DNA from 4 places in the Dactylosporangium sp. NPDC051087 genome. Region 1 is predicted to be linked to each of the others. Evidence: riboswitches for the same ligand, from Rfam matches in the RefSeq annotation. Region 1 holds a riboswitch; each other region holds the start of a gene.

What was found. A riboswitch is a leader RNA that binds a small molecule or an ion and turns the genes downstream of it on or off. The one in region 1 is predicted to bind cyclic di-AMP.
Region 2: another riboswitch for cyclic di-AMP. It lies ahead of ACZ6TV_RS41795 (coiled-coil domain-containing protein); the one in region 1 lies ahead of ACZ6TV_RS14120 (C40 family peptidase).
Region 3: another riboswitch for cyclic di-AMP. It lies ahead of ACZ6TV_RS00040 (C40 family peptidase); the one in region 1 lies ahead of ACZ6TV_RS14120 (C40 family peptidase).
Region 4: another riboswitch for cyclic di-AMP. It lies ahead of ACZ6TV_RS47925 (hypothetical protein); the one in region 1 lies ahead of ACZ6TV_RS14120 (C40 family peptidase).

The regions. Positions count from the first base shown of each region.
Region 1 is NZ_JBVJIJ010000006.1:246,376-250,062, reverse strand. It holds gene ACZ6TV_RS14125 (family 78 glycoside hydrolase catalytic domain) at 1-833, opposite strand, end outside; cyclic di-AMP (ydaO/yuaA leader) riboswitch at 1,104-1,257, shown strand; gene ACZ6TV_RS14120 (C40 family peptidase) at 1,265-2,251, shown strand; gene ACZ6TV_RS14115 (hypothetical protein) at 2,328-2,882, opposite strand; gene ACZ6TV_RS14110 (hypothetical protein) at 2,962-3,687, opposite strand, start outside.
Region 2 is NZ_JBVJIJ010000028.1:48,969-52,655, reverse strand. It holds gene ACZ6TV_RS41805 (cyclase family protein) at 1-267, opposite strand, end outside; gene ACZ6TV_RS41800 (LysR family transcriptional regulator) at 333-1,211, shown strand; gene ACZ6TV_RS41795 (coiled-coil domain-containing protein) at 1,200-2,216, opposite strand; cyclic di-AMP (ydaO/yuaA leader) riboswitch at 2,220-2,357, opposite strand; gene ACZ6TV_RS41790 (HPF/RaiA family ribosome-associated protein) at 2,572-3,030, shown strand; gene ACZ6TV_RS41785 (condensation domain-containing protein) at 3,213-3,687, opposite strand, start outside.
Region 3 is NZ_JBVJIJ010000001.1:2,041-5,727, reverse strand. It holds gene ACZ6TV_RS00045 (LamG-like jellyroll fold domain-containing protein) at 143-835, shown strand; cyclic di-AMP (ydaO/yuaA leader) riboswitch at 943-1,082, shown strand; gene ACZ6TV_RS00040 (C40 family peptidase) at 1,091-2,062, shown strand; gene dcd (dCTP deaminase) at 2,073-2,654, opposite strand; gene ACZ6TV_RS00030 (MarR family winged helix-turn-helix transcriptional regulator) at 2,668-3,120, opposite strand; gene ACZ6TV_RS00025 (pyridoxamine 5'-phosphate oxidase family protein) at 3,187-3,687, shown strand, end outside.
Region 4 is NZ_JBVJIJ010000039.1:35,198-38,884, forward strand. It holds gene ACZ6TV_RS47920 (diguanylate cyclase domain-containing protein) at 1-1,463, shown strand, start outside; cyclic di-AMP (ydaO/yuaA leader) riboswitch at 1,511-1,654, shown strand; gene ACZ6TV_RS47925 (hypothetical protein) at 1,774-2,532, shown strand; gene ACZ6TV_RS47930 (polyprenyl synthetase family protein) at 2,583-3,687, opposite strand, start outside.

The DNA.
Region 1 (3,687 bases):
TGGGTGCCGTCGGTGTACGTCACGTCGAGCAGCAGGATCGCCTGTCTCGGGCCGGTCCAGCGGAAGCCGTACGGGCTGAACCGCGGCCCGTAGCCGTCGCCGAGCCACAACCCGACGGCGTTGCCACCGGCGCGCAGGGCGGCGGTGACGTCGTACGTGCTGTACAGGTTGCGCCGCTCGTAGGGGGTGTTGGCGGGCGCGAGGACCTGGTCGCCCACCTTGGCGCCGTTGAGCCGCAGCTCGTAGAAGCCGAGCCCGTGCACGTAGGCCCGTGCGCTCGCCACGGCCTTGCTCTGCAGCGTGAAGGTCGCGCGCAGCATCGGCGCCGCGGTGGTGGACGTGTCGGGGCTGATCCACTGCGCGCCCTTCCAGTCCTGGGTGCCGAACAGGCCGGTCTCCCAGCGGGCGGGGGCGCTCCACGCGGACGGCTGGTCGGCGGCGTCCCAGGCCTGCACGGCCCAGTGGTAGGCGCGGGCGGGCTGCAGAGCGGGCCCGCCGTACGGCACGGCGATCGAGGTGCCGGTGCCGACCTTGCCGCTGTCCCAGACGTCGGCGCTGCCCGGGCTGAGCCGGCCGGGTGTGCTGGCGACGAGGATCCGGTAGGCGGTCTGCCGTTCGCCGTTGGCCGTCGCGGACAACCGCCAGCTGAGGGCGGGCCGGGTGTTGTCGGTGCCGAGCGGGTCGCCGGTGTTGTCGACGCGGAGGTCGGCGACGGCGATCTGGCCGGCCGCGGCGGCGGCCGGAGTGGTCGCCACGGCGGTCGCCGCGACGGTGATCGGGACTGCGAGGACGGCGGCGGCCACGCATTGTCCGACGCGATTGTGAACGAACATGGCGGTGTCCTTCACGTTAGGAATTGAAACCTTTCAATTCTGCGTTGCCTCAGGCTAACAGCGCCGCCGCCTCCAGAACCAGCACGCTTTTTGGAAATGTGTCGAATTGCTCTGGGTCGTCCGCAGGGCCGCCTTGGGTCTGCGTTAAGTCCGCCTTAGATCGAGCGCCTTTGCTCTTCCGCGCGGTTACGTTTGTGCTGGCTGCCGGACGTCGTCGCCCCGCCGGGGCGGCCCGGGCAGCCGCCGCCGAGTCGCCTGCCGCGCCCGCTGTCCGGGCGTTCGCCGACGAGCCGGGGAACCATCCGGGGTTTGTCCCATGGGGTGAATCCGCGCCCGCCACACCGCCACACCGGGGCGCGGTAGGGCGCGCCTTCTTCTCGCCCGAATCCGTCAGCTAACCCGGTAGGCGGTCCGCGAAGAAGGACTGTGCCGTGTTCAACGGACGCACGACCATGCGCACCGCGGTCGTCGCGCTGGCGGTGGCGGCGCTCATCGCGCCCGCCGGTGCCGCACGCGCGGACCCGACCCCGGAAGAGCTCCAGGCCCAGATCGACAAGGGCAACAACGAGGTCGAGCTCGTCGTCGAGCAGTACAACAAGGTCAACGGCGACCTCGAGGCCACCCAGGCGGCGATCGCGAAACTGCAGTCCGACCTGGTGCCCCTGCAGGCCGACCTCGACGCCGCCCAGGACGAGGCCACCGCGTTCGCCGTCAACGCCTACAAGTCCGGCGGCAACCTCGGCACCCTGTCGCTCATGCTCGGCGCGAGCTCGACCGACGCCTTCACCGGCCGGGTCGGCACGCTCCAGCAGATCTCCCGCAGCCAGCAGCGCGACCTGACCGCCTACAGCACGGCCAAGGACACCTTCGACGCCGAGCAGCGCCGCCTCAACGAGACCCTCGCCGCGCAGAGCCAGCAGAAGACCGAACTGGCCACCCGCCGCAAGAAGATCGAGGGCGACATCAAGCGGCTCGACGCCCTGCAGGCCAAGGCCGAGGCCGCCGCGGCGGCCGCCGCGAAACCCAAGACCACGGCCCCGGCGACGAACCCGGGCAAGCCCCCGGCGGTCTCCGGCAACGCGGGCAAGGCGGTCAACTACGCCTGGGCCCAGCTCGGCAAGAAGTACGTTTGGGGCGCCGCCGGCCCGAACACCTTCGACTGCTCCGGCCTGACCATGATGGCCTGGAAAGCCGCCGGCGTGACCCTCCCGCACAACGCCGCCCAGCAGTGGGGCAAGGTGCGCCACATCTCCCGCAGCCAGCTGGTCCCCGGCGACCTGGTCTTCTACAACGGCCTCGGCCACGTGGGCATCTACATCGGCAACAACCAGATCATCCACGCCCCCAACAGCCGCACCGTCGTCAAGGTCGCCCCGATCGACATCGACAGCCTCTACGGCTACGGCCGCCCGGGCTGACCTCCTCCGCAAGTCGGCACCGACGGCGCCCCGCCTCTCCCCCGTTGAGGCGGGGCGCCCGCCGTCGTGCTTGTCGCTACGCCGCGTCGAGGCCCGGGCAGTAGGTGGACGCCTCGGCCGTGGCCGCGTCGAGCTTCTTCTCGAAGTCCGGGTCGGCGACGCCCTCCGGGGTGAGCATCCTGCCGAGGGTCCCGACGAGCGCCTGCAGCGCCGCCTTCAGCTTCGGGTCGGCGGTCGCGGTCTCCTTGTCGACGGCCGTCTTGAGCCGCTCGACGAGCGCCGCCCCGTCGGCCTTGGCCTTGTCCTTGGTGGCCTGGTCCTCTGCGGTCGCCAACTTGAGGAGCACCTCGAGCAGCTGCGTCTTCTCGGCCTCGAAGGCCGCGATGACGGCCTTGCAGATCCGCTCCGAGTCCCCCTTCACACCGGCCGGCTGGCTCGCCGCCGCACCGGACGGGGCACCCGCCCCCGTGCCCGACGCCGTGCCCGACGCGGCACCTGTCGCGGCACCGGACGCGGCGCCACCGGCCGGCGCCGCGTTCTTGCCCGCCTCACCGGCGTCGGTGCCGCAGGCCCCGCTCAGTCCGGCCGCGAGGGCAAGGACCAGTGCCGCCGTCATCGTGCGCATGCGCATGACGCGCGCCTCCCCGTTCGTGGTCGTGAAAGTCCAAGGATCATAGACGCGACGGCACCGGCACGCCCGGCTGCCGACCTCACAGCCAGGCGATGACCCGCGAGGAGGCGTCGAGGTTGTCGGCGGGGACCAGCGACGCGGTGCCGGCCTTGAGGTCGACGATGACGACCTGCTTGTCGACGACAGCGGCGAGCACCTCGCTGTCCGGTGCCGGCTGCCAGGTCTCCGGGTCGTCGTACAGTCGCACGTCGATGCCGCCGGAGGGCAGGGTGAGGATCGGGTCCTTGCCGATGGCCCGCGTGGCCGGGTCCACGGTCTGGAAGGTCCGGGTCTCGGTGGTGTAGAGGACCGGGCGGCAGGTGCCGGGGACGAAGAGCAGGCTGTTGCCGCCGACGGTCGTGCCCGCGAGGATCGTGTCGGCGCCGTGGAACGCGCCGTCCTTGGTCAGGTCGGCGTCGCCGGTGCGCTCCTTGAAGTGCAGGGCCTCCTTCGCGGAGCCGATGGAGACCGCGACCCGCTTGCCGCACACGGCGGTGGGGTGCCACATCTTCGGCGAGTCCAGCAGCTTCGGGGTCTTGCCGCCGAGGACCGCGACGGTGGTGGTGTCGGCCTTGACGACGGTGGTGGTGTCGGTGATCTCGACCGACACCTGCTGCGGCATGCTCTTGCGGCGGTCGAACTTCACGTGCGTGTCGTCCAGCCACTCGCCGCAGTCCAGCTCGGACGTGGCGCTCACCTGGGTGACGCCGCCCAGGGTGTACTTCTCCTTCTTGACCTTGTCGAGCACGGTCGCCTTGCCGGCGAG
Region 2 (3,687 bases), on a different contig from region 1:
CCCCGGCAGGTCCGCGACCCGCTCCAGCGGGACGTCGGTGAGGTCGCCGCGGCCCTCGAACCGGTGCGCGGGTGTGTCGAGGTACGTGCCGGTGTTGGCGATCAGGTCGATGCGGCCGATCTGGAAGTCGGTGCCGGGCGCATACCTGCCGCGGGCGTCCTCCCGGGACAGGTAGTCGCTGATCACGGGCCCGGGCATGCCGGGATAGGTGACCAGACCGGCGTGGATGGGGTGGCTCAGCTCGATGAAACGACTCACGCCTCGCATCGTGGCAGACAGCGCAGCTAACGTGTGAGCGAGATTTCCTACAGTTGGACTGAAGCGGGACTGCATTGAACCTTGATCCGCGCCGCCTCGCGGTGCTCGCCGCGATCGCCCGGCGCGGGACCCTCGCCGGCGCCGCGACCGCGCTGCACGTCACCCCGTCGGCGGTGTCGCAGCAGCTCGCGCACCTGGAGCACGCCGTCGGCCGGCCCTTGGTGGACAGGTCCGGGCGGCGCGCCGTGCTGACCGCGGCCGGCCGGGTCCTCGCCGCCCGGGCCGAGGCGATCGAGCGGGAGCTCGCCGAGGCGGAGCGGGAGCTGGCCGCCATGTCCGGCCGCGCCGCCGGCCTGGTCCGGGTGGGGGCGTTCGCGACCGTGATCCGGCACATGCTGATCCCGGCCCTGGCCACGCTCGCCCGCGACCATCCGGACGTGACCTGCTCGATCACCGAGCTCGACGGCCCGCCCGCGCTGCGCGAGCTGCGGCTCGGCGGCCTCGACGTGACGATCACCGAGCGGGACGCGTCGCTGGGCCTGGAGTCGCGGCGGCAGGTCAGCGTCGTGCCGCTCGGCGAGGACCCGTACCGGGTCGTGGTGCCCGCCGACTGGCCGCCGGTGCACTCGTACGGCGACCTCGTGGACCGGCCGTGGGTCGCCGGGCCGCCGTCCTCGACGACCGGGCAGATCCTGGACCGGCTCGGCCGGGAGCGCGGCTTCACCCCGCGCCGGACGCACGCGTGCGTCGACTATCCCGTGGTGCTCGCGCTGGTCGCGGCGGGGCACGGCGCCACGATCGCGCCGGACCTGGCGCTGCGGGACGTGTCCTCGCTGCAGGTGCGGGTGACCGACCTCCCGGTCGCCGGCGCGCGCCGGCTGGACGCGCTGGTCACCGCCGGCAGGGCGGCCCTGCCGGCGGTGTCGGCGCTGCTGGCGGCGTTAGTAGATTGACATGTGCACGTGGTTGGTGTGGTCGCTGCTCGGGTCGCCCTGACCGCTGCCGTACGCGTGCCAGCCGCCCGCGGGCGTCCAGATCTGCTTGAACCAGATCACGTACATGACGCCGAGCCCCTGGGCGTTCTTCACCAGCCAGGCGGCGAGCTGCGTGCCGTACTCCTTCGACGCGCCGGTCGCCACACCGCCGAAGCCCTTCGCGTCGGCGGCGAAGTCGCAGGCCCGGCCCTTGGGATGCTCGTACGGCTCGCCCGGCGGCCGCCAGCACGACACGAAGTGGCTGAAGCCCGCCTTCCGCACCTGCTGCAGGGCGTGCAGCGTCCGCGGGGTCAGGCAGCCCGACGTCGTCGGGTCCTCGGCGCCGCACGACTCGGCCGGCCAGGAACCGTCGGCCCGCCGGGGCGCGGCCTCAGCGGTCTTGGCGGTGGTGTTGCCGCTCCACGTGGTGGACGCGTCGACGGCGTTCCTCGCCTGGGCGAGGGCCTCTTCGAGCTCGGCCTTCTGCTTCGCCATCACCGCCATGCTGGCCTGCTGCTTGGCGACCTCGGCGTCGATGGTCGCCTTCGTCCTCGTCAGCTCCTCGCGGGTCTTCGTCACCTGCTTGAGCTGCTCGGCGTTGCCGCGCGCGATGACCTCCAGGGTGCTCACCCGGTCGGCGAACACTCCGGGTGTACCGCTGTCGAGCAGCGTGGCCGCGCTGCGCAGGCCGCCGCCGTTCTGGTACGCGGCGACCGACATCGACTGGGTGTCGTCGCGGAGCCTGGCGTACCGCGGCTCCAGCTCGTCCTGTTGCTGCTTCAGGGTCGCCTGCCGGGCGAGCGACGCCGTCAGGACGTTCTGCGCGTCGATGTACGCACGGTTGGTCTCGTCGAGCTTCTTGATGAGCGCAGGGTCGCCACCCTCACTGGCGTTCGCCGGTGAAGCCGTGCCGAGCACCGCGGCCGGGGTCAGGAGGATCGCGAGCGCCGTCAGGGCGGCGACGATCCACGGAGGTCTGGACATACTGTTCCCTCCATCGGCCGCCTACCGGGTGAGCTGACGGATTCGGGACGGAACAGTCGCCCCTACCGCTCCGATTCGAGCGGATTCACCCCAAGAACGTGGTTCCCCGGCCCGCTGGGCACGGCTCGGCGGCGGCCCTCGCCGGCACGGTCGGTGCCTACGAGCGGGGCCGCGAAGACCCTAACCACCTGCGCTTTCACCCTTTGCGCGGACCGTTGGCGACGTCCCGGTGGCGGTCGGCCGGGTGGTCGGAACGGTGGTAAACTAGCCTCCTAGGAAGGTTTGGGGGACATGAACAGGGTCATTGCGGGGTAAGCGGACCTGGTCAAGGCAAGCAACGGAAGGGGTCTCGGACATGTCGAGAAGTGCTACGAGCACACCGGCCACCGTCGAGGACTGCCTGCGCGTCGGCGCGGGCTTCTCCCAGGGGGACAGGGTCTGGATCGCCGAGCAGTTCGCCACGCTCGACAGCTACCTGGCCGGGTTTCCCGTCGACTCCACCGAGCTCGAGGTGTCGGTGAAGGACCGGTCCGCCCGTGGACAGAAGGTGACCCTGGAGTGCTGGATCGCCGGCCACCAGAAGATCGTCACGACATCGTCGGAGGAGGACCTGCACACCGCGATCAACGATGTCCGCGACGACCTGCGCCGCCGGCTGAGCGACGTGAAGACCCGCCAGGAGCCGCGGCACAACCGTCACCTTCGTGAGACCACCATCAACGACGTCATCTCGCCCGAGCTGACCCCGCCTTTGGACGCGGCCTCCGTCGGCGCCGACGCCGTCGTCCCGGATCAGCAGGAGCGGACCGCCTGACGCTCGGTTCGATCGCGGGGCGCGGACGTCGGTCCGTGCCCCGCGGTGTTTCCTTGGCCCGGGTGTTTCCTTGGGCCCGGGTGTTTCCTTGGCCCGGGTGCTTCCTTGGCCCGGGTGCTTCTTCGGTTCGGGTGCTCCTGGGTTGGGGTGTTCTTGGTTCTCGGTGACGTGTCGGTTCGAGGTCAGAGGGTGGCTTCGCGGTAGAGGAGCCTGGTGGTGGCGTGCTCGTCGAGGGTGGCTCTGACGATGAGCCGTTCGAGGCCGGCGAGGAAGCCGAGGGGGCCGCGTTCGCCGAGGAAGCCGTGCTCCGCGCACAGCATCAGTTCCGCGGTGTCGCCGAGGTCGGTGAGGAACATGAAGAAGTTCGCGCCCTTCGGGGTGCGGTCGATGACGGGGGCGCGCAGCTTCGTCGCCGGGAGCGCCGCGTGGATCGCCTCGGGGAGGTCGGACGGGAGCGCGGGCGGTGACTGGTCCTGGGCGGAGAAGCGGGTGTCGTTGAAGAAGCAGTAGCCGTCGGGCGTGATCCCGCGGTCGGCGGCGACGTCGGCGAAGAGGGCTTCGAGCTTGGCCGGGTCGTATTCGCAGTGGGCGTACGCCACCATCGCGGCATCCGAAGCGCGGCGCAGCAGCTCGCCGACGGTCTCCTCGGCACGTTCC
Region 3 (3,687 bases), on a different contig from region 1:
ATAATGTCCGGTTATGCGTATGTGGCCCCCCGTTCTGCTTGCGCTTGTCTCGGTGGTCGCGGCCAGTGGCTGCGCGGCTCGCCGGGTGCCTGTCGAGACGCCATCGGCCCCGCCGTCCTCCGGTCGTGGCTCGGTGTCCGCCGTGCCGACCGAGGCGGCCCAGCCGGCCTCGGCGCCGGCAGCCGCCACGCATCCGGCGACCGGCATCCGGTACTCCTTCGACGCCGGCGTCATCGGCCCGGTCCTGGACGGCGCGGGCAGGCTGCCGCTACGGGTCCGCAAGGTCGGCGGGGAGCTGTCCACGGTGCCGCACAACGGCGGACTCGCGGTGCGTTTTCCGCAGCCGTGTGAGCATTACGGTGCGGAGAGTTGTGCCCGCGCCATCCTGCAGAGTGGCCCCGCGGAATTCCTCAATCCAGGAAGCGGCGCGTTCACCTATGGCGCCAGTGTGCTCGTAGCGCCGCATGAGACTTCCAAGGGCGCCAATGTGCTGCAAAAAGGGTTCTCGGTTGGTGACAGTCAGTTCAAGTTGCAGGTCGACGGCGCCGCGGGGTATCCCAGTTGTGTGATTGTCGGCACTTCTGGACCTACCATTTACGTAGCCCTCGCGTCGCTGACCGTGGCCGACGGGCGGTGGCACCGAATCGAGTGTTCGCGCAGTGACGCCCTGCTCACAGTGGCTGTCGACGGTCAGATCAAGGGAAGATCACCGATCCCTCCGTCACTGTCCATAGTGAACCCGGATCCACTCTGTATTGGTGGCAAGGGAACCAGTGCGAACAACGACCAGTTCATCGGTGCAATTGATGACGTGTATGTCACCGGAGTGGCCTGACTTTTCGCCCAATTCGGACAACAATCGTGGATCGACTTGCCCGTTGGGAGCGGTCGCCATACCGTGATTTCCGGTCGGATGGATGTCCGCGCCCAGCACGGGCGCGCCAGACGGCACCGCCGAGTCAAATTTTTGAACCGGGGACCCACCTGCGCCATTTGGGGTGAATCCGCGACACGGTCGCGGTAGGACGACCTTCCCGTCCGAACCCGTCAGCTAACCCGGTAGGCGGCTGGAAGAAGGAGTATCTCCTCGATGCGGCCCAACCGTCTGGTTCGGCTCCTCGTCGCTACACTCGGCGGTCTGTCGCTCGCCGTCGGGATCACCGGAGTCGCCAAGGCGGACCCGACCCCGGCCGAGCTCGAAGCGCAGATCGACAAGAAGTGGAATGAAGTCGAGCCCATCATCGAGCAGCACAACCAGCTCAAGGGCGAGCTGAAGGCCAACCTTGCGAAGCAGACGGCACTCAAGAACCAGATCGACCCACTCCAGGCGCAGGTCGACACCGCCCTCCTGCGGGTCAGCGCGTTCTCGGTCCTGCAGTACAAGACCGGCCGCGTCTCCAGCTTCAACGCGCTGATGACGACCGGCTCGCCGGACACCTTCGCCGAGCAGCTCGTCATGCTCAACATGCTGGCCAAGGACGAGGCCGCCGGCATCAAGGACGTCATGGACAGCAAGAAGGTCCTCGACGACCAGAAGAAGCCGCTCGACGAGCTGATCGCCACCCAGAAGGCCGCCGAGGCCGAGATGGCGGCCAAAGAGACCACCATCAACGCCGAGATCAAGCAGCTCAACGACATGCGCACCAAGGCGTATGGGTCCAGCGGCGCGACCGGCGAGCTGCGCCCCGTCGCCTGCCCGGTCGAATACTCCGGTGGCGACGCCGCGAAGGCCGCGCAGGTCGCCTGCCAGCAGATCGGCAAGAAGTACGTGTGGGCGGCCGAGGGTCCCAACACGTTCGACTGCTCCGGCCTCACGCTGTACGCGTGGAAGCAGGCCGGCCACACGCTGCGGCACTACACGAAGTGGCAGTACTCGGACACGAAGCGCGTCAGCCGGGCCGACCTGAAGGCCGGCGACCTCGTCTTCTTCTACAGCGACCTGCACCACGTCGGCCTGTATGTGGGCGGCGGCTGGATGGTCCACGCCCCGACCTCGGGTGACGTGGTCCGCATGAAGAAGATCGACAGCGCACCGATCGCCGGCTACGGCAGGGTCGGCTAGCTTCCGGTTCCTACGTGGCGGTGGGCCAGGTCCTCCAGTTCTGGTAGGACCGGCTCGCCGTCGGGCCGCGCTGGCCCTGATACCGGCTGCCGTAGACCTCTGAGCCATACGGGTGCTCCGACGGGCTCGACAGCCGGAAGATGCACAGCTGCCCGATCTTCATCCCCGGCCAGAGCATGATCGGCAGATTGGCCACATTGGACAGCTCGAGCGTCACGTGCCCGGAGAACCCCGGGTCGATGAACCCCGCGGTCGAGTGCGTCAGCAGCCCGAGCCGCCCGAGACTCGACTTGCCCTCCAGCCGCCCGGCCAGCTGATCGCCGAGACTGATCACCTCGAGCGTCGAGGCGAGCACGAACTCACCCGGGTGCAGCACGAACGGCTGCCCGTCCTCGACCTCCACCATCGCGGTGAGATCGTCCTGCTGCGTCGCCGGGTCGATGTGGGTGTACAGGTGGTTGTTGAACACCCGGAACCAGCGGTCGAGCCGCACATCGATGCTCGACGGCTGGACCAGGTCTTTTTCGAAGGGCTCCAGCCGAAGTTGGCCGTCGGCGAGCTCTTTTGTCAGGTCACGGTCGGAGAGCAGCACGCTGTCGACCCTATTACGCCGCCTCTTCGGCGGCCCTCGCGGTCGCCTCGTTGATCTTTTTGATGACTTTTGCAGTGATCGCCAGCTCGTCCTCGTCGAACTCCTCCAGCGCCCCGCGCATGTGCCGCCCCAGCGGCGCGAAGAACGCCTGCGCCAGGTCCTTCGCCGGCGGCCGCATCACCAGGTGTACCCGCCGCCGATCGGCCATGTCGTGCCGCCGCTCGACATGGCCGGCCCGCTCGAGCCGGTCCAGCAACGCCGTCGTCGCCGCCGGACTCAACCGCAACGTCCTGGCCAGCTCCCCGGGCGTGAGCGGCGTGTCCTCCTCCGCCGCCCGCCAGATGTACGCCACCGCGTTCATGTCCGTGCGGTGCAGCCCGTGCGCCCGCGTGAACACCTCCACGAACCGGTCCGCCTCGAGGTTGAACTGCCGGAGGAGGTCGATCAGCGCGTCGGTGTCACCCACCGGACCATTGTCCTTCATTCGTGGAATCACACACTTTTCGTACACGTGTACGAGTAACTTGGAGGCATGGCGACGTGGGCATCATTCTCCGCGGCCGAGCCCCTCCTGGCGACGGCCATCCGCACCCTGATCTGCCAGTACGGCCCCGGCATGGGCTACCTGGCCACCATCCGCCCCGACGGAGGACCCCGCGTCCACCCCGTGATGCCCGTCATCACCGATGAGGGCCTCTACTGCTTCATCCTCCCCTCCCCGAAACGCCACGACCTGGACCGGGACGGCCGCTACGCGCTGCACAGCTTCCCCGCCGAGGACACCTCCGACGAGGCGTACCTCTCAGGCCACGCCGCCCCGGTCATGGATCCCCTGGTCGTGGCCGCCCTCGCCCTGCAGATGCGCGCAGCCCAACGCGTGGACTGGAAGCTCTACGCCCTCACCATCGAGGTAGCGATGATCGTCCAACGCGACTCGCCCCTCACCTCCACCAAGACCCTCTGGCGCGACCGCTTAGCCCGAGTTCCCAGGGCCCGCCGGAATGGTCCGTGCACGACGCCCGCGGATTCGGTA
Region 4 (3,687 bases), on a different contig from region 1:
ACACCGTCGTGGAGACGCTGCACCGCATCGCGGAGGCCGTCGTCGAGGGCGTCGGGTTCGGCGCCGCCGTGGTCAACTACCTGCATCCCGAGGGTGAGTACGAGGCGGTCGCCATCGCCGGGCCCGAGGAGGCGAGGGCCGAGCTGCTCGGCGTGCGGTACCCGGCGGCCGAGTTCGACGCGCACCTCGCCGCCGCCGACGCGTGGGGGCAGCTGCGCTACCTGCCGCACGAGCGGCACAACGACGGCATCCAGTCCTGGGTCCCGTCCCCGGCCGGCGGTGCGGAGGACATCCCCGACGAGGAGCGCTGGCACCCCCTCGACGCCCTGTTCGCGCCGCTGTGCGCGCCCGACGGGTCGATGGTCGGCGTGCTCAGCGTCGACCTGCCCGCGGACGGCAGACGGCCCGGCGCGTTCCAGCGGGAGCTGCTGGAGATGCTCGCCGCGCAGGCCGGCATCGCGATCAACAACGCCAACCTCGTCGAGGCGCTGCGCCGGGAGCGCCAGCACCTGGAGGCCAGCGAGGCCGCGTTCCGGCTCGCGTTCAACGGCGCCGGCACCGGCATGTGCATGATCGGCCTGGAGGGCGCCGACATGACCCGGCTGATCCGGGTCAACCCCGCCCTGTGCGAGCTGTTCGGCCGCGACGAGGACGTGCTCGTCTCGATGCGCTTCGGCGACCTCATCCACCCCGAGGACCTCGACCGCAGCAGGGCGGTCTTCGCCGGCCGTTCCGGGTCCATCCGCGACTACGAGGTCCGCTGCGTGCGCGGTGACGGCGAGACGATCTGGGTCTCCGCGACGATGTCGGTCGTCGGCGGGTCGCCGGCGTTCGCGATCACGCAGGTGCAGGACATCACCGACCGCAAGGCGACCGAGGCCGACCTGGTGCGGCGGGCGTCCCGCGACCCGCTGACCGGCCTGGTCAACCGCGACGCCTTCGCCGAGCCGCTCGCGGCCGCGATCCGGCGGGCCCGCACCGAGCGGGTGATCAGTGCGCTGCTCTTCTGCGACCTCGACGACTTCAAGGTCGTCAACGACACCCTCGGCCACGACGCTGGCGACGCGGTCCTCGTCGCCGTCGCGCAGCGCCTCGTCTCGCTGGTACGGCCCACCGACACCGTCGCCCGGCTCGGCGGCGACGAGTTCGTGGTGCTCACCGGCAACGTCGCCGCCGCCGACCTCGGCGCGCTCGTCGACCGCCTGGAGCGCTCCGTCGCCGCACCCGTCACGCACCAGGGGCACATCATGCGGGTCCGGGTCAGCGTCGGCGTGGCCGTGATCGATGACACGGTCGAGGACCCGGGCGCCGCGCTGCGCGCCGCCGACCGGGCGATGTACCTGGTCAAGGGCGGCCGTCACGCCGGGGAGGTGACCGGCCGGGTGACAGCGTTCGGTGATCGTTCGGGTGCGCCGGGTGGATTGCCGTTGCTGCGGTTGGCCCGGCCGGAAGCGGCCCAGTAGGGTCGGATGGTCCGCTCCGGTCGACCTGCACCCCATCGGGTGCTGCCGGGCGGGCGCCGTCGAGTCGCGAGACGTTCGCGAGCCGGGGACCCACGTAGTCCTCTGGGGTGTATCCGTGGCCGAGCCACGGTAGGGCGATGCTTCCCGCCCGAACCCGTCAGCTAACCCGGTAGGCGGCCACGGAAGGAGTCTGCGCCGATGCTTGTCGCCCGCATGACCTTGTAACGCCGCACCGCTGATCCCCCCTTCCTGCGCGCCGCCCTCCTGGCGGCGTGCCGATGCTGCCTGCCACGAAGAGGAAATATCAGTAGTGAAGCCATTGCCACGCCAGTTCAATCCGCGACATCGCCGGCCCGCGTTCAACGCCCTGCTCGGCGCCAAGGCCGGCACCGTCTCGGTCGCCGTGCTGTCCGCCACGATCCTGGCCGGGGTGCCGGCCGAGTCACCGCCGTTCACCGGCTCCGCGTATGCCGAGCCGGGCGCCGTCGCCACGTCCTCGCCGTCCGCTTCCGCGTCGCCGTCCGGGTCCGCTTCGCCGTCCGTTTCGGCGCCGGCCGGCGGGCCGCTCGCCGTCGCGGTGCCCGCCGTGCCGCCGGTGCCGCCCGCGCCGCCCGCGCCGCCCGCGCCGCCCGTCGTCCGGCCGGTCGCCGGCCTCGATCAGCGGCAGATGGACAACGCCGCGATCATCGTCAAGCAGGGCCGGGCGCAGGGCATGCCCGACCAGGCCCTCGTCGTGGCGGTCGCGACCGCGATGCAGGAGAGCGACCTGTACAACGTCGCCAGCTCCGCCGTCCCGTCCAGCCTGGGGCTGCCGCACGAGGGGGTCTCGTCCGACCACGACTCGGTCGGGCTGTTCCAGCAACGGGCCAGCCAGGGCTGGGGCACCGTGGCCGAGCTGATGGACCCGGCGCACTCCGCGATGCTCTTCTACTCCGCGCTGTCCCGCGTGCAGGGCTGGCAGCGGATGAGCGTGACCGCGGCCGCGCAGGCGGTGCAGCGCTCGGCGTTCCCCGGTGCGTATCAGAAGCACGCGACCCGCGCGACGCAGGTCGTCGGCGCCCTCACCTGAGGCCCGTGACCGCACCGCACCGGCTCGGTCCGGTGCGGTGCGGTGCGGTTTCAGGCGGGGTGGCGGGTGGCCCAGCGGGCCAGGGCGACGAGTTCGGCGACCGCGGCCGGCTCCGGGATCGCCAGGTCGAGGGCGAGCAGCGCCTGCGCCAGGAGATCCTCGGCCTGCTGGACGCACCAGGTGCGGGCACCGGCCCGCTCGATGACCTTCGCGGCGCGTTCGAGGTCGGCGTCGCTGAGGCGGCGCTCGCGGTGCAGCAGGTCGTCGAGCTCTTCGGCGCCCGCGGCGAGGGCCGCGGCGACCGGCAGTGACCGCCGGCCCCGGCGCAGGTCCGGGAAGGTCGGGCGGCCCGTCACGGCGGGGTCGCCCCAGATGCCCTGCACGTCCTCGGTGAACTGCACGGCCAGGCCCAGCCGCACGCCGAACAGCCGCAGCTGCTCCACCCTGGCGTGGTCGCCGCCGCCGGCGATCGCGCCGAGCGCGCACGCGCAGCCGAGGAGGGCGCCGCTGCGCTGCTCGACCGCGGTGATGCAGTCCCGGAGCAGGTCGCTGCCGGACCGGCGGGCGGTGGTGGTGCCGAGCTCGGTGTGCCGGCCCTGCAGGAGCTGCTGGACGGTGTCGCCGAGGACGCGCACGCCCGCTCGGTCGACGGGCGCCGGCGGCCGCCGGCCGGCGTCGGCGCACGGGTCGGGGACCCGGTCGGCGGTCACGCCGTCGCGGGGTTCGCCGTCGGTGCCGGCCGGGGGCCGTCCCGCCCGAGGCGCTTCGGCCGGTGCCCGGTCCGCCCCGGTTCGTGCGGGGGACGGCGTTGCCGGTACATCGGCATCGGCGGAAACGGAGAACGGTGCGGCACGGGTGGCCTGGCGCAGCGGGCGCGGGACCCGTCGCGTGGGGTCGCCCGTCGCGGCCACGTCGAACGCGAGGGCCAGCATCGCCTCCCCGCCCAGCGTGGCCGGGTGCGGGCCGACGACGCTCCAGGCGGTCGGCCGGTGCCGGCGGGTCAGGTCGCCGTCGAACAGGTCCCGCTGCAGCACCGACCACTGGTGCACCAGCTCCACCGCCACCGCGCCCGGCACCGCGTCGTGCGGGTCACCGCCGACGGCGCCGGCGCTCACGAGGGTCAGCGCCGCGCGGGTACGAGCGACCACCGGCTCC